3 regions of the Nocardiopsis oceanisediminis genome follow, and region 2 is predicted to be linked to each of the others. Evidence: riboswitches for the same ligand, from Rfam matches in the RefSeq annotation. Region 2 holds a riboswitch; each other region holds the start of a gene.
The links. A riboswitch is a leader RNA that binds a small molecule or an ion and turns the genes downstream of it on or off. The one in region 2 is predicted to bind cobalamin.
Positions count from the first base shown of each region.

Region 1: linked by a shared signal. The riboswitch ahead of J0910_RS29745 (ABC transporter substrate-binding protein) and the one ahead of metE (5-methyltetrahydropteroyltriglutamate--homocysteine S-methyltransferase) in region 2 are both predicted to bind cobalamin.
Region 3: linked by a shared signal. The riboswitch ahead of J0910_RS09810 (putative cobaltochelatase) and the one ahead of metE (5-methyltetrahydropteroyltriglutamate--homocysteine S-methyltransferase) in region 2 are both predicted to bind cobalamin.

Region 1 is NZ_JAFMZJ010000001.1:6,794,085-6,799,496, reverse strand. It holds gene J0910_RS29755 (phosphocholine-specific phospholipase C) at 1-100, opposite strand, end outside; gene J0910_RS29750 (FecCD family ABC transporter permease) at 248-1,345, opposite strand; gene J0910_RS29745 (ABC transporter substrate-binding protein) at 1,353-2,366, opposite strand; cobalamin riboswitch at 2,475-2,665, opposite strand; gene putP (sodium/proline symporter PutP) at 2,852-4,393, shown strand; gene J0910_RS29735 (putative glycolipid-binding domain-containing protein) at 4,506-5,069, shown strand; gene J0910_RS29730 (Uma2 family endonuclease) at 5,146-5,412, opposite strand, start outside.
Region 2 is NZ_JAFMZJ010000001.1:5,200,166-5,205,577, forward strand. It holds gene J0910_RS22740 (DUF3558 domain-containing protein) at 148-864, shown strand; gene metE (5-methyltetrahydropteroyltriglutamate--homocysteine S-methyltransferase) at 1,000-3,291, opposite strand; cobalamin riboswitch at 3,480-3,701, opposite strand; gene J0910_RS22750 (polysaccharide deacetylase family protein) at 3,887-5,395, shown strand.
Region 3 is NZ_JAFMZJ010000001.1:2,176,750-2,182,161, reverse strand. It holds gene J0910_RS09810 (putative cobaltochelatase) at 1-1,752, opposite strand, end outside; cobalamin riboswitch at 1,808-1,936, opposite strand; gene J0910_RS09805 (hypothetical protein) at 2,080-2,379, shown strand; gene J0910_RS09800 (LLM class F420-dependent oxidoreductase) at 2,449-3,468, shown strand; gene J0910_RS09795 (DUF6504 family protein) at 3,512-3,790, opposite strand; gene J0910_RS09790 (serine/threonine-protein kinase) at 3,959-5,412, shown strand, end outside.

The sequences.
Region 1 (5,412 bases), 1.6 Mb from region 2:
ACGGCGGGAGCAGCGAGAACGGGGAGGCGGCCAGCGCGGCGCCGCCGGCGGCGGCCGCGCCCGCGCCCAGCAGGCGGCGGCGGGAGATGTCGGGGGCCACGGGGAGGCGTCCTTCCGGTCGGCGGTCGAGGCGGCCCCGTGAGCGTAGGGGCGCGGCGGTACCGGCGGGAGACCCGGGAACGAAGAAGAAGCGAAGCCGGTGTATCGGATGCGTCGCGGACCCCGGCCGCGGAATCCGCGGCGCGGCTCAGACCAGCCTCCGTCCCCCCTTGCGGGCGTCCCGGCGCATCAGCCAGAGGAAGAACGGGGCGCCGCACAGCGCGGTGAGGATGCCGATCGGGATCTCCTCCGGCGCGGCCAGCACCCGGGCCGCCAGGTCGGCGAGGATCATGAAGGAGGCGCCGAGCAGGATCGCCACCGGGAGTACCCGGCGGTGGTCGGAGCCGACCAGCATCCGGGCGATGTGCGGCATCATCAGCCCGACGAAGCCGATCGGGCCGCACACCGAGACCAGCACCCCGGTGGCCAGGGACGTCGCCGCGAACATCAGCGCGCGGAAGCGGTGCACGCTCAGCCCCATGCCCACCGCGGTCTCCTCGCCCAGCTGGAGCACGTTGAGCGCCGGGGCCGCGGCGGCGATCACCAGCAGCGCGGCGAGCACCGCGGCGGCGACCACCGGCAGCGTCTGCCAGGTGGTCCCGGCCAGGCCGCCCAGGGTCCACCGCTGCACCTGCTTGGCGACGTGCGGGTCGCCGGAGAGCATGATGGACAGGCTCGCCAGCGCGCCGCACAGCTGCCCGACCACCACCCCGGACAGGATCAGCCTGGTCACCGTCATCCGGCCGCGCGCCTGCGCCAGGGCGTACACGGTGACCAGTGCCAGCAGCGCGCCGAGGAACGCGGTCAGCGGCAGGGTGAACAGCCCGAGCACGGAGGCCCCGGTGACCACCACCAGCACCGCGCCGAGCGTCGCTCCGGAGGAGATGCCGAGCAGCAGCGGGTCGGCGAGCGGGTTGCGGACCAGGGTCTGCAGGGCCGCGCCGACCGCGGCCAGCCCGGCGCCGGCCAGCGCGGCCAGCACCACCCGCGGCGCCCTGGCGACCGTCACGATCGCCTCGTGCGCGGGCGGCCAGTCCGGCCGGACCAGGCCGGGGAAGGCCTGGTGGGCGATGATCCGCCAGGTGTCGGCGAAGGAGACGTCCACCGACCCGGTGATGATGCCGAACGTCGCGGCGACCGGGACCGCGGCGGCGAGCAGCGGAAGCAGCAGGAGCAGCGGCACCGGGCCGCGCCGCGGTGAGGGGCGCGCGGCGCGGCCGGCGGTGGTGGCGGGGGCGGTGCTCACCGGGGCCTCAGAACGCGTCCGGGTGCAGCTGCTCGGCGACCTCTTCCACCGCGCCGCCCACCCGGTTGCCGACGACGGAGGAGGTCAGCGGCAGCACCGCGAACCGCTCCTCCTCGACGGCGGGCGTCCCGGCCAGCGTCGGGTCGGCGAGGACCGCCTCCTTCTTCTCCTCCGCGGAGACCTCGCCGTAGTCGTAGATGAGGATCGCGTCCGGCTCGCGGTCGGCGGCCTGCTCGATGGAGACGTCGGCGAAGACCTTGTCCAGGTCGTCGAAGACGTTCCGGCCGCCGGCGTGCGCGATGATCTCGGTGCCGATGCCGGCGCCGCCCGAGGTGAAGACGGTGCCGTCGATGCTGTCCACCACCAGGACGTCCACCGGCTCGGTGCCCTCCAGGGCCTTCTCCACCCCGGCGACCTGCTCCTCGATGCCGGCGACCAGCTCCTCGGCCCGGTCCTCCACCCCGAAGATCTTCCCGATGTTGGTGATCTCGGTGGCCACCGTCTCCATGGTGACCTGGTCGGCGCACTGCTCGATGCTGGCGTAGGTGGTCATCCCGGCGTCCTCCAGGGCCTCGCGGCCCCGGCCCTCGTCCTCGGCGAAGGCGCTGGAGGCGAACCCGGCGTAGGCGAAGTCGGGCTCGGCGGCGAGCAGGTCCTCGAACGAGGGGTACTGCTCGGCCAGGACCGGAACGGCCTCGTAGGCGTCGGCGTACTCGGGCAGCACGGCGTCGTCCAGGTACGCGGTGCCCACCATCCGGTCCTCCAGGCCCAGGGCCAGCATGATCTCGGTGGTGTGCTGGTTGAGCGTGACCGCCCGCTCCGGCGGGGCGTCCACGGTGACCTCGCGGTCGCACTCCTGCACGGTGACCGGGTAGCCCTCGTCGGGGGCGGCCTGCCCGGCCGGCTCGCCGCCGCCCCCGCAGCCGGCGGCGGCGAGCAGCGCGGTGCAGGCGAGTGCGGGCGCGGTGCGGCGCACCGCGCGGCGGCCCGCCGGGGAAGGGATGGGGGATTCCTGGTGCACGTCCGGGTCCTCTCCGGGATCCGGGCACGGCGCCGGTGGTCGAGGCGTACAAAGGGCGCACATCGCGGCGGCACCGGAGACGCCCGTCCCCCCGGGGTCCGCGCCCCTGGTCGACGATCGCGACGGGTCAGTCTCCTGACTCCCGGATCAGCGCCTCCCCCGGCCTTCCAGCGCGCTGCGCCGTGGCCTTATGCGGGTTCGACTCCCCGGTCACAGTGGCGGGACCGTGCCGGATTCGCACCGGACTTCCTGGTTCCCGTCGCCCTCCCAGGCTAGTGGCCGCTCCTGATCAGAGGGCGCCCGGGGTATGTCGGATCGGCCAAAAAGGACACCCGGGTCCTAGACGAGGCGCCAATGATGGTCAAGGAATGTGACGGGCATGTCTCGAACCGGTGATGAAGTACATATCGGTCATTGATCACGCAGGTGAACGGGGACAGGATGCGGAGACCGAAGAGGAAACCTGAGATGAAGGAAGGAGCACCGTGAGCGAATCGCTGCTGGCGTCGAGCGTCACCTTCGGTGTGTACTTCGTAGTGATGGTCGGCATCGGCCTCTACGTCTACAAGCGCACCACCTCCCTGTCCGACTTCGTACTCGGCGGCCGCCGGCTGAACAGCTGGGTGGCCGGGCTGAGCGCCAACGCCAGCGACTTCAGCGGCTGGCTGCTGCTGGGCCTGCCCGGTGCGATCTACCTGTCCGGCCTCGGAGAGGCGTGGATCGCGGTCGGCCTGGCCCTCGGCTTCGCCGGCAGCTGGATCGTGATCGCCGGCCGGCTGCGGGTCTACACCGAGCGCGCCAGGGACGCGCGCTCGGGGGACGAGGCCAACTCGCTCACCCTCTCCTCCTACCTGGAGAACCGGTTCGCCGACCGGACCGGCCTGCTGCGCGGCGTCTCGGCCGTGCTCATCCTGGCCTTCTACCTCTTCTACGTGGCCTCCGGCCTGGTCGCCATGGGCGGGCTGTTCGAGGACGTCTTCAACATGCCGGGCTCGATCGCGGTGCTCGCCGGCATGGCGATCATCGTGCTCTACACCTTCCTCGGCGGGTTCCTCGCGGTCAGCTACACCGACGTGATCCAGGCCGTGATGATGTGGCTGGCCCTGCTCATCGTGCCGGTGGTCGCGGTCGTCACCGTGGTCTCCGACCCCTCGGTGGGCACCGGGGGCGAGCTCTCCGTGCTGGGCGGCTTCAGCGGCGCCGGCGAGTTCTCGCTGGGCGGCGTGCTCGCCCCGGTCGTGGTCGTCTCCGGCCTGGCGTGGGGCTTCGGCTACCTGGGCCAGCCGCACATCCTCGCCCGGTTCATGGGCATCCGCTCGGTGCGCGACGTGCGCAAGGCCGCCGGGGTGAGCGTCTCCTGGGCGGTCTCGGCGATGCTGATGGCCGTGGTGATGGGCTTCGTCGGCCTCCGCTACTTCGGCTTCGAGGAGGAGCTGCCCAACGCGGAGAACGTGTTCCCCGCCCTGATCCAGGCGCTGCTCAACCCGTGGGTCGCCGGCCTGCTGCTGGCCGCGATCCTGGCCGCGGTGATGAGCACCGCCGACTCCCAGCTGCTGGTCGCCGCCTCGGCGCTGACCGAGGACGGGTACCGGGCGTTCGTCAAGCGGGACGCCTCGGCGCTCACCCTGGTCTGGGTCAGCCGCATCGCGGTGATCCTGGTCGCCCTCGCGGCGTCGGGCATCGCGCTCTCCGGCAACAGCACCGTCATGGACCTGGTGGGCTACGCCTGGGCCGGGTTCGGCGCCGGCTTCGGCCCGGTCATCCTGCTCTCCCTGTACTGGAAGCGGATGACCTGGACCGGCGCGCTGGCCGGCATGCTCGGCGGCGGCCTCACCTCGGTCATCTGGGACGTGCTGGACAAGAACGTGCTGGAGACCGGGCTGTACGCGATGGTCCCCGCGGTGATCGTGAGCTTCGCGGCCATCTACGCCTTCAACGGGCTGGGCAAGGTCGCCGAGCACATGGACGAGGACTTCGACCGGGTCGACGCGGAGTACCGCCGGGAGAGCCAGGGCGCGGGCGTGTGACCCGGCCTCCCCGATGACCCCGCGGCGGGGGTCGCGCCCGGTGCGCGGCTCCCGCCGCATCGTGATCCTCCCGTTCTGGTGCGTAACGGGGGCTCCCGGTAGAAACGATGCCATGTGCGATCTTCCCGTGGCGTGGACCCGCGTCGACGATGCCCGGGGGACGGCCGTCGGGGCGCTGGTCCCGGAGCGGAGCGGCCACCGGATGGAGGGCGGCGAGACCGCCGTCGACGGCGGCGCGGTCTACAGCTGCCGCTTCACCGTCCGCACCGACCTCGCCTGGACGACCCGGTCGGTGCACGTGGAGGTGCTGAGCTCGTCGGGGGTGCGGACGCTGGACGTCACCTGCCGGGCCGGCCTGTGGACGGTGGACGGCGAGCGCCGCCCGCTCCTGGACGGCTGCACCGACGTGGACATCGCCGCCACCCCGCTCACCCGCACCCTGCCCGTCCGCCGCCTGGGCCTGCGCCGCGGCGAGCACCGCGACATCGCCGCAGTCCGGATCTCCGTGCCGGAACTGCAGGTCACCCGGGTCCTCCAGCGCTACACCCGGCTGGAACCCGCCGCGGACGGCCGCGCCCGCTACGAGTACCTCACCGCCGAGCACGGCCACCGCTTCTCCGTCGACCACGAGGGCCTGGTCCTCGACGGCCAGGACCTCTACGAACGGGTGCCGTGACCACGGGCGTCCTGCACCGCCCGGCGTTTCACGTGGAACATCCCGCGGACCGCCCACGGCCTGCGGAGGGGGCGGGTCAGCGGTTGAGGCGGGAGAGGTCCACGGTGACCGGGAAGGGAACGCTCAGCTCCAGGCGCCCCCGGGCCACGGCCGTCCGGGTATAGACGCCGTTGACCCGGTCCAGTTCGTAGACGTGCACGGCGGCGGCGCCTTCCTCCTCCTCGACCAGCCAGAAGTGCGGGATCCCCGCCTCGGCGTACTTGACCGGCTTGGTCTTGCGGTCGCGCTCCTCCGATTCGGGGGAGACGACCTCCACCACCAGGAGCACGTCCTCCGGCAGGTA
Region 2 (5,412 bases):
GGCGGGCCCGGCCAGCCCGGTCCTCCCGGCGGGCCGCAGCCGATGTACTCCGGTGGCCCCGGACAGCCCCCGCCCTACGGGCCGGGCGGCCCCGGTGCCCCGATGGGGTCTCCGGGCTACCCCCCGCCGAAGAAGAGCAGCGCCGGGATGTGGATCGTCATCGGCGGCGGCGTGGTCATCCTGCTGCTGGTCGTCGCCGTCGTGGTGATGCTCATCCGCGGTGGCGAGAGCGGCGGCGGCGAGGGCGGCGGCACGGCGGCCGACCCCTCCAAGAAGCCCGAGGAGACCACCGAGGAGACGACCGAGGGCGGCGGCGAGGCGAGCGGCCCCAAGGGCGAGCCCCCGTACGCGCTGCCCGAGGACCCCTGCTCGGCCTTCTCCGAGGCCACCGCCGGCGAGTACGGCCTCAAGGACGGCAGCAAGTCGCTGACCGACACCTCCTCCTCGTGCATGTACACCGCGGAGTCCCTGGGCGGCGACGGCTACGCCAACGTCAGCGTCCAGTACCAGGTCCCCTACGGCGGGTCCGACTCCATCGAGGGCGCCAAGACCCAGTTCCAGGAGAACGTCGAGTACGCCACGGATGAGAGCAGCGACATCATCCCGACCAAGGTGCACGAGAACGAGGAGCTGAACCTGGGCGAGGAGGCCGCGATCATCTTCGCCACCCAGGAGATCGCCGGCACCAAGAGCTCGGTGGCCACCGTGCTCATCCGCGAGGGCAACATCAACGTCGAGGTGGAGTTCACCGAGAGCAACGCCTACGACGCCCCGAAGAACGCTCCGGCGCCGCTCAAGTTCGACGACGTCGAGGGCATGATGAACTCGCTGGGCGACGAGTCGCTGGGGCTGATCGGCTCCTGACGGACCCCGGTGCCGCCCGGCGGCACCGGCGCGCAGCGGAAAGGGGCGCGGGCTTCGGCCCGCGCCCCTTCTGCGTGTCCGCGTGTCCGGGCGGCGGCCGCGGGACCGGATGCCCCGCGGCCGCCGCCCGGTCCGTCAGCCCTGCGCCGGCAGGTCGGCGCGGACCCGGCGGGCCGCCTCGACCATGTTCCGCAGCGCCGGCTCGACCTCGGTGTAGCCCCGGGTCTTCAGACCGCAGTCGGGGTTGACCCACAGCCGGTCGGCCGGGACCGCGCGCAGCGCGCTGCGCAGCGCCTCCTCGATCTCCTCGACCGAGGGCACCCGGGGCGAGTGGATGTCGTACACGCCCGGGCCGATGCCCCTGCGGTAGCCGGCCCGCTCCAGGTCGTCCACCAGCTCCATGTGCGAGCGGGCCGCCTCGACGCTGGTGACGTCGGCGTCCAGCGCCTCGATCGCGCCGACGATGCGGCCGAACTCCGAGTAGCACATGTGGGTGTGCACCGTGGTGCTGGCGCCCACCCCGGAGGTGGCCAGCCGGAACGCGCTGATCGCCCAGTCCAGGTAGGCCTGGCGGTCCTGCTTCCGCAGCGGCAGCAGCTCGCGCAGCGCCGCCTCGTCGACCTGGATGTGCCGGATGCCGGCGCGCTCCAGGTCCGAGACCTCGTCCCGCAGGGCCAGCGCCACCTGCCGGGCGGTGTCGGCCAGCGGCTGGTCGTCCCGGACGAAGGACCAGGCCAGGATGGTCACCGGACCGGTCAGCATGCCCTTGACCGGCTTGCCGGTGCGGGACTGGGCGTAGACGGCCCAGTCCACCGTCATCGGCTCGGGGCGGCGCACGTCCCCGTAGAGGATCGGCGGGCGCACGCAGCGCGACCCGTAGGACTGCACCCAGCCCTTCTTCGTGGTGACGAAGCCGCCCAGCCGCTCGGCGAAGTACTGCACCATGTCGTTGCGCTCCGGCTCGCCGTGCACCAGCACGTCGAGGCCGATGTCCTCCTGGAGCGCGATGACCGAGTCGATCTCGGCCCGCATCCGGGCGGTGTACTCCTCCTCGCTGAGCCGCCCGGCCCGGTGCTCGGACCGGGTCTTGCGGATCTCCGCGGTCTGCGGGAAGGAGCCGATGGTGGTGGTCGGCAGCACCTGCCGCTCACCGCCGCCGCTCCAGCGCTCCTCCCGGTTGCGGACCGGGAGCTCGCCCAGGGCGTCCAGGCGGGCCCGCACCTGCGGGTCGCGGAAGCCCTCCGGCTCGGGGAGCTCGGCGCGCGCGGAGGCGATCTCCGCGGCGGTGGCCTCGTCGTCGGCGGACAGGGCGCGGCCGAGCAGGACCACCTCGTCCAGCTTCTGCCGGGCGAAGGCGAGCCGGGCGCGGATCGCCGGGTCCAGGTCGGTCTCGGCGTCCAGGTCGACCGGGACGTGCAGCAGCGAGCAGGAGGTGCTCACCACGACCTCGCGGGCCAGGCCGAGCAGCGGGCCGAGCCGGGCCAGCGCGGCGGACACGTCGGTGCGCCACACGTTGCGCCCGTCGACCACCCCGGCGACCAGGGTCTTGTCGCCCAGGCCGGAGACGGCGGCCAGTTCGTCGGCGGCCTCCGGGCCGGCCACCAGGTCCAGCCCGATCCGCTCCACCGGGGTGCGCTTGAGCGCCTCCAGGGCAGCGGTCCCGATCGACCCGAAGTAGGTGGAGACGGTGATCTCCGGGCGCCGGGAGCGGCCGCCCAGGGCGGAGTAGACCCGCTCCAGCTCCGCGGTGCGCTCCCGGCCCTCGTCGGTGGCGAGGATCGGCTCGTCCAGCTGGACCTGGCGGGCGCCGGCCGCGGCGAGTTCACCGAGGAGCGTGCCGTACGCCTCGACCAGCCCGTCCAGGAGCTCCAGCGGGCTCCAGCCCTCCGGGGCGCCCGCCGCGGGCTTGGCCAGCAGGAGGAAGGTGAGGGGGCCGACCAGCACCGGCCGGGTCTCGATGCCCAGCCCCTTGGCCTGGTTGTACTCGGAGAGGGGCTTGGTCCCGGCGAGGCGGAACCGGGTCTGCGGGGACAGCTCCGGGACCAGGTAGTGGTAGTTGGTGTCGAACCACTTGGTCATCTCCAGCGGCGGCGTGTCGTCCGAGCCGCGGGCCAGGGTGAAGTAGCGCTTCAGCTCGGCGGCGCGGTCCGCGCCGGCCCCCTCTCCCTCGGGGGCCGGGCCGAACCGCTCCGGAACCGCGTCGAACAGCAGCGCGGTGTCGAGAACGTGGTCGTAGTAGGAGAACGTGTTCGATGGGATCTCGTCGACCCCGGCCGCGCGGAAGTCCTGCCAGACGTCGCGGCGCAGTCGCGCGGCGACGGCGTCCAGGTCGGCGGCGCTGCTCCGGCCGGCCCAGTAGGACTCACAGGCCTGCTTGAGCTCGCGGTCGGGGCCGATGCGCGGGTAGCCGTGGGCGGTGGCGGTCATCCGGCCTCACCGCCGCGGGTGCGCTCGGTTCGCATGTGGCTTCTTCTCTCCCTCGTCGAACAGCCTTGGCAGGCCGACGACGCCGTCCGGAGGAGCGGACGGCCGGAGGCGGGCGCGGCGGAGCGCGCCCCGACCGGGCACCGTCCGCGTGTCCTCCCTCGGGACGCGCCGACCACCGCGGGCACGGTCGCGCCCGCGGGCGGTCGGCAGGTATTCGGACTCATGGGCGCTCCGCGCCCTCCGGGCGCGTTCTCCTACCGGCCGCCGCTTCCCAAGTGCTCGGCACCCAGTGCTGTTGACGGCTTTCGTTCCCATTCACCGCTGCGGGGCAGTCCCGGATTCGCACCGGGTTCCCTCTCTCGACGCCCACAGTGATCCACCGTGCGCGTACCGACCGCAGCTGTCAGTATAGGGACGCCGTTGCCCGATACCGGGGGGTGGGTCCCGGGCGCCCGCACCCCGCCCCTCCGCCCCTGGAAGACGGCACGCCGGTTTTTCCCCTCTCATTACCGAAGCGTCGAACCGAACTGACCCTCGGATGCGATCATCCTATGTATAGTCCGGTTGGCCCGATATATGCGAAAGACGATTTCAGGTGCTACGCAACCGCTCCGTCCCTGAATCCCCCCGCGGCCGCGCCCTCATCGGCGCCGCGGCCGCGGCTGTGCTCGCCCTCACCGCCTGCAGCCCCTCCGACGGTGAGCACACCTCGGGGGGTGAGGAGACCCCCGCCGAAAAGCCCTCCGGTGAGCCGGACCGGCTCACCGAGGTCGACCCGGAGACCGTCGCCGACCTCGACGAGAAGCACACCGAGGAGAAGCGGGGCGACGTCTCCGTCGACATCTCCTACCCCGCGGTGGGCGGCGCCGGCCCGTTCGCCGACGAGCTCGGCCGGATCACCGGCCGCGCCGCCGAGGACTTCGCCGACGCCGTCCCCGGCGCCGAGTCGCTCACCGTCACCGGGGCGCTGACCGCCGCCGGCGGCGACGTGCTCGGCGTCCGCCTGGAGCAGAAGGAGAAGGACTCCGACGGGACCCGCACCGGCCACGCCACCTACTGGTACGACGCCGGCACCGGGGCCACCGCCTACTCCACCCAGCTGCTCGCCGGCGACGAGGAGCTGGGCGAGCTGCACGAGCGGGTCGCCGGGATCCTCGGCGAGCAGGACGTGGACACCGCCGACCTCTACCCCATCGCCGGGATGTACGACTCGATCGGCTTCAACCCCGACGGCGACCTGGTGGTCGAGTTCGACGAGGGCCAGCTCGCCCCGGCCGGCGACGGGCGGGTGCACGCGGTGGTGCCGCGCAAGGAGGCCGAGCCGCTCCTGTCCGACCTCGGTGAGCGGGCCCAGGCCGCGGCCACCGCGGTGACCCGCGACTTCAAGCTGGAGGCGGAGGCGGCCGCGCCCAAGGACGGCGCCGCCGGCGACGTCCCCGGCCGGCCCTCGCCCGTCTCCCCCGACGTCGACTGCTCCGACCCGAAGGCCAAGTGCATCGCGCTCACCTTCGACGACGGCCCCGGCGGGCGCACCCCCGAACTCCTGGACGAGCTCGACGAGTACGGCGCCAAGGCCACCTTCTTCCTCACCGGCGAGCCGGTCCGGGAGAACCCGGAGACGGTGCGGCGGGAGTACGCCGAGGGGCACGAGATCGCCAACCACACCGAGAGCCACCCGGACCTGACCGGTATCGGCGAGGACGAGGTCCGCGAGGAGCTGGCCTCGGTCAGCGGGCTGATCGACCGGGAGACCGGCTACCGCCCCGAGCTGATGCGCCCGCCCTACGGCGCGACCGACGACACCGTCGCCGGGGTCTCCGAGGACCTCGGGATGGCCGAGATCATCTGGAGCGTCGACACCAACGACTGGAAGGACCGGAACTCCTCGGTCGTCGCCGACCGCGCGGTGGAGGGCGCCGAGCCCGGCGCGATCATCCTGATGCACGACATCCACGGCACCACCGTCGACGCCGTGCCGGACATCCTGAAGCGGCTGGACGAGAAGGGCTTCACCATGGTGACCGTCTCCCAGCTGCTGGGCGAGACCGAGCCCGGGGAGAAGTACTTCGACGGTGAGGAAGCCGTCACCGGAAAGGGCGACTAGCGGCTCCTCCGGGAACG
Region 3 (5,412 bases), 3.0 Mb from region 2:
CGCCAGCGGGGTGCGGCCCCCCGTGCGCAGCTCGCGCAGCCGGCGCGCCCCGGCCTCAACCGACGAGGTGGGCGGCAGGTCCAGCCGCGCCTCGCGGCCGCGGAAGGTCACCAGGCCGATCTTGTCCCGGCGCTGGTAGGCGTCGAGCAGCAGGCTGAGCACCGCCCCCTTGACCGCGCGCATCCGCTGCCGGGCCGCCATCGACCCGGAGGCGTCCACGCAGAACAGCACGAGGTTGCCCTCGCGCCCCTCGCGCACCGCCTCGCGCAGGTCTCCGCGGCGCAGCACCAGGCCCCGGCCGTCCCGGCCGCGGGCGCGCTGGTGCGGGGCGGCGGCGCGCAGCGTCGCCGCCAGGTGCACCTGGCCGGGGCGCTCGCCCGGGGCGCGCGCCCCCGAGGTGCGGCCGAACGGGGTCTGCGCGCGAGACCTCCGGCCGGGCGCGCCCGCGCCGATCCCCTTGACGCTGAACAGGCGGGGACGGAAGGTCTCCCCCGCCTCCGAGGTCCGCTCTCCCCCGGCGCCGCCGGCGGGGCGGCCGTCGGCCCCTTCGCCGGGGCCGCCCTCCCCGGCGGAGGGCGCGGGGCCCGGGGCCGGGTCGTCCGCCCCGGCGCCGGGACCGCTGTCGGGGGCGCCGGCTCCCCCGTCCGGCGCGCCGCCGTCGCCGCCGCCTCCATCACCGCCGCCGGGGCTCCCCGGGCCGTCCGGGTCGTCCTCAGGGCCTTCCGGGTCCTCCCCGCCCGCCTGGGAGAGGGCCTCGGAGAGGCGGTCCTCGTCGAGGTCGGGGGCGTCGAAGGGGTCGCGGCGGCGCCGGTGCGGCAGGGCGAGCCGGGCCGCGTCGCGGACGTCCTCGGCGGTGACCTCGGTCCGGTCCCGCCAGGCGGCCAGCGCCATCGCGGTGCGCGCGGTGACGATGTCGGCGCGCAGCCCGTCCACCTCGAAGGCGGCGCAGACCGCGGTGACCTGGCGCAGCGCCGCGTCGGTGAGGACCACACCGGGCAGCCGCTTGCGGGCCGCCAGGATGTGCCCGGCCAGCTCCCGCTCACCGGTGGCGTGGCGGACCGCGAACGCCTCGGGGTCGGTCTCGAACTCCAGCCGGCGGCGGACCACCTCGGCCCGCTGCTCGGGGTCGCGGGTCGCGGCGACCTCCACGGTGAGCCCGAACCGGTCCAGCAGCTGCGGGCGGAGCTCGCCCTCCTCCGGGTTCATGGTGCCGACCAGGAGGAACCGGGCGGCGTGCCGGACCGAGACGCCCTCCCGCTCGACGTGCGAGGTGCCCATCGCCGCGGCGTCCAGCATCAGGTCGACCAGGTGGTCGTGGAGCAGGTTGACCTCGTCGACGTAGAGCACTCCGCGGTGCGCCGCGGCGAGCAGGCCGGGCTCGAAGGCCTTGACGCCCTCGGTGAGCGCGCGCTCGATGTCCAGCGAACCGACCAGGCGGTCCTCGCTGGCTCCGACCGGGAGCTCCACCAGCCGGGCCGGGCGGCGCTCGGGGACGGCGCCGGCGGGGTGCGGGCCGTCCGGGCACTCGGGGTCCGGGGCGGCGGGGTCGCAGCCGAAGCGGCAGCCGGCCACCGCGTCCAGCTCGGGCAGGAGTGCGGCCAGGGCCCGCACGACGGTCGATTTCGCGGTGCCCTTCTCGCCCCGCACCAGCACCCCGCCGACGGCCGGCGAGACGGCGTTGACGAGGAGAGCGAGTTTGAGGTCGTCCATGCCGACGACCGCGGTGAAGGGATAGCGAGCGTTAGCGCCCACGCAGGTCAGTCCTTCCTTGGGAGTCCACGCCCATGGGTTCGGTCTCGGTGCCGCGCAGTGTCCTGGCTCCCGGATCCGTGCTCCCCCGCCGCCTTCCCGCCGCTCTCCGCGGCAGTGGCGGGTGTCGCGGGCTCGCTCCCCGGTCACAGTGGCGGGTCCGCCCCGGTCTCGCACCGGGTTCCTGCCGTCCGCACCGCCCCCCAGATTCTCATACCGGCGCGGACCGGCCGATTCCGGCCGCCGGTCACCGGGGAGGGGCCTCGTGGGCCGCGCACCCCCGGGCGTACATTCATCCCTGCGAGCTCCCCCGATCAGGAAAGACCCCCCATGAGCCTCTTCCCCGTACTCTTCATCGCGCTGGCGGTGGTGATGATCGTTCTGGTGATCGTCGGCGTCTTGATGGACGCGCGGTCATCGCGGCGGCCGACCGGGCGGCCGCGGCGCACCCGGTACGGCGGCGACGGAGGAGGCGGCGCCTACACCGCCGGCGACGACCGGTCGGACCGCGGCGGTGCGTCCGGCGGCGACGGCGGCGGGTGGGGCGGCCTGTTCGGCGGCGACGGAGGCGGAGGCGACGGGGGCAGCGGGGGCGGCGGAGGCGACGGGGGTGGCGGCGGCGGAGACTGACCGGCCCTTCCGCCGGACTGAAACGCGTTCTACCATGCGCGGCAGGCCCGCACACCGAGGGGAGCCGCCATGGCGACGGACATGCGGATCGGCCTGGCCCTGGGCTACTGGGGCGCCGGAGCCGACGACGCGACCGAGGCGGTCCGCGCGGCGGAAGCGCTCGGCTACGACTCGGTGTGGACCGCAGAGGCCTACGGCTCCGACGCCTTCACCCCGCTGACCTGGTACGGGGCCCGGACCGAGCGGATCGGGCTGGGCACCGCCATCGCGCAGATCTCGGCGCGCACCCCGGTGGCCACCGCCATGCACGCGCTCACCCTGGACCACCTGTCCGGCGGGCGGCTGCGGCTGGGCATCGGGGTGTCCGGGCCGCAGGTGGTGGAGGGGTGGTACGGCCGCCCGTTCCCGCGCCCGCTGCAGCGCACCCGGGAGTACCTGGACATCATGCGGCAGGTGTGGCGCAGGGAGGCCCCCGTGGCCAGCGCCGGCCCGCACTACCCGCTGCCGCTGCCCGGCGGCTCCGGGCTGGGCCGGCCGCTGAAGTCGATCACCCGGCCGCTCCGCCCGGACATCCCGGTCTACCTGGGCGCGGAGGGGCCGCGGAACGTGGCGCTGGCCGCGGAGGCCGCCGACGGCTGGGTGCCGATGTTCTACCACCCCGGGATCAGCCCGGGGCTGTACGCCGACGCGCTGGCCGGCGCCCCCGAGGGGTTCGACATCGCCTGCACGGTGAGCGTGCTGCACGCCCGGGACACCGCCGCCGCGCTGCGCGCCGCCAAGGCCCCGATCGCCTTCTACATCGGCGGCATGGGGGCCCGGAGCAGCAACTTCCACCTCGACGTGTTCGTCCGGATGGGGTTCGAGGAGGAGGCGCACAAGGTCCAGGAGCTCTTCCTCGCCGGGCGCCGGGCCGAGGCGGTCGAGGCGGTGCCGGACGAGCTCGCCGACGGCCTCACCCTGGCCGGCCCGCTCCCCCGGATCGCCGAGCGGCTGGCCGCCTGGCGCGCCTCCCCGGTCGGCACGCTGCTGGTGGCGGGGGTGCGCGACGAGCCCACCCTGCGCGCCCTGCGGGACATGGTGCTCGGCTGAGCGCGGCGGGGCCCCGCCGCGCGCCCGCCCGGTGCCCGCACCCTCACTCCACCACCCGGGCCAGGGTCCACTCGTCGCCCAGGGACTCGTAGCGGAGCTCGAAGACCCCGGGGGCGCGGTCCGATCCCGCCTCGACCCGCCAGTGGCGGCGCTGCGGGACGCCGCGGCCGCCCGCGGCCGCGGCGTGGTCGGCCCGGAGCGTCACCCAGTGGTCGATCACCCGGCGCACCGCGTAGACCCGCCCGTTCCAGGTGAAGCGCACCGGTCTGCCGCCCTCCTCGACGACATCGATCCGGACACCGTACACAGCGGACACCGCCATCCTCCTCACGTACCTGTACACGACGACGGGCAGGCCTGCGGGGAAGGGCAGGCGTTCGAACACGTGTTCCCATGGTAGCGGACCGTGGCCGATCCCGGATGCCGGGCCGGGCGCCTCATCGGTACTCTGTGACGGCGAATCGCGCGATCCACGAAGGACTTCGACACTGTGACGTCAAACGGGCACGACAGCGCCAGACCCCTCCGCACCGGCGACCCCCGCGAGCTCGGCGACTACCGGATCATCGGCCGGCTGGGCCGGGGCGGCATGGGCACGGTCTACCTCGCGCAGAACCCCTCGGGGCAGAAGGTCGCGGTGAAGCTGATCCACCCCGACCTCGCCGACGACGAGGCCTTCCGGCGCCGCTTCGCCCGGGAGGTCTCCTCCGCCCGCAGTGTCGCCCGGTTCTCCACCGCCGGAGTGCTCGACGCCCGCCTGGAGGGCGAGCCGCTCTTCATCGTCTCCGAATACGTCTCCGGCCCCAACCTGGCCGAGGCCATCGACGCCGACGGACCGATGGCCGGCGGCACCCTGGACGGCCTGGCCATGGGGGTCGCCGCGGCGCTCACCGCGATCCACGGCGCCGGCGTCATCCACCGCGACCTCAAGCCCGCCAACGTGCTGCTCTCCACGGTCGGCCCCAAGGTGATCGACTTCGGCATCGCGCGGGCCATGGAGGACGACGGCGCGGTGACCCGCTCCAGCCAGCTCATGGGCACCCCGGCCTACCTCGCCCCGGAGCTGATCGAGGGCAAGGACATCACCCCGGCCTCCGACATCTTCTCCTGGGGCTGCCTGGTCGCCTTCGCCGGCACCGGCCGGACCCCGTTCGACGGGCCCTCGGTCCCGGCGGTGCTGCACCAGATCGCCTCGATGGCGCCGAACCTGGAGGGGCTGGACCCCTCGCTCAAGGAGCTGGTCGAGCGGGCGCTGGACAAGGACCCGGCCGGCCGGCCCACCGCCCAGCAGCTGCTCAACCGGCTGGTCGGGCAGGAGAACCCGAGCGACTCGGTGGTGGACCGGACCGTGGTCCGCTCCTGGACGCCGCCGTCCACCCCGCGGCCGGTGGGGACCGCGGCGGCGCTGCCGCCCCCGCCCGGCGAGGGCGGCACTCCGGCCGCCGGCACCCCGGGGGCCACCACCGACCTGGGCTCGGTGCCGACCGCCGCCATGGGGGCCGAGCCCGCCGCGGCGGTCCCGCCGCAGGAGTCGCCGGGCGCCCCGCCCACCCGCCCCTACGCCCCGCCGCAGGGCCAGGTGCCGTCCGGCCCGCAGCCGGGCGGCTACGGCGTCCCCGCGCAGCAGCCCGGACCGTACGGCCCGATGGGCGGCCCGCAGCCCGGCCACGGCCCCGGCCTCCCCCCGTCCGGTCCGCAGCCGGGCTTCGCCCCGGGCCGCCCCTCGCCCCCGTACGGGCAGCCCGCGCAGTTCGGCGCCGGCCCCGGCGGGCCGGGGGGGCCGGACGGCCCCGGCGCGCCTCCCGGCCCGGTCCCGCCGGGCGCCCCCGGCGGGAAGAAGCGGCCGGGCCGGCGCACGCTGCTCATCGGCGGCGCCGCGGGCCTGGTCCTGGTGCTGGCCGGAGCGACCGCGCTCTACCTGACCGCCGACCCGGAGTTCCCCTC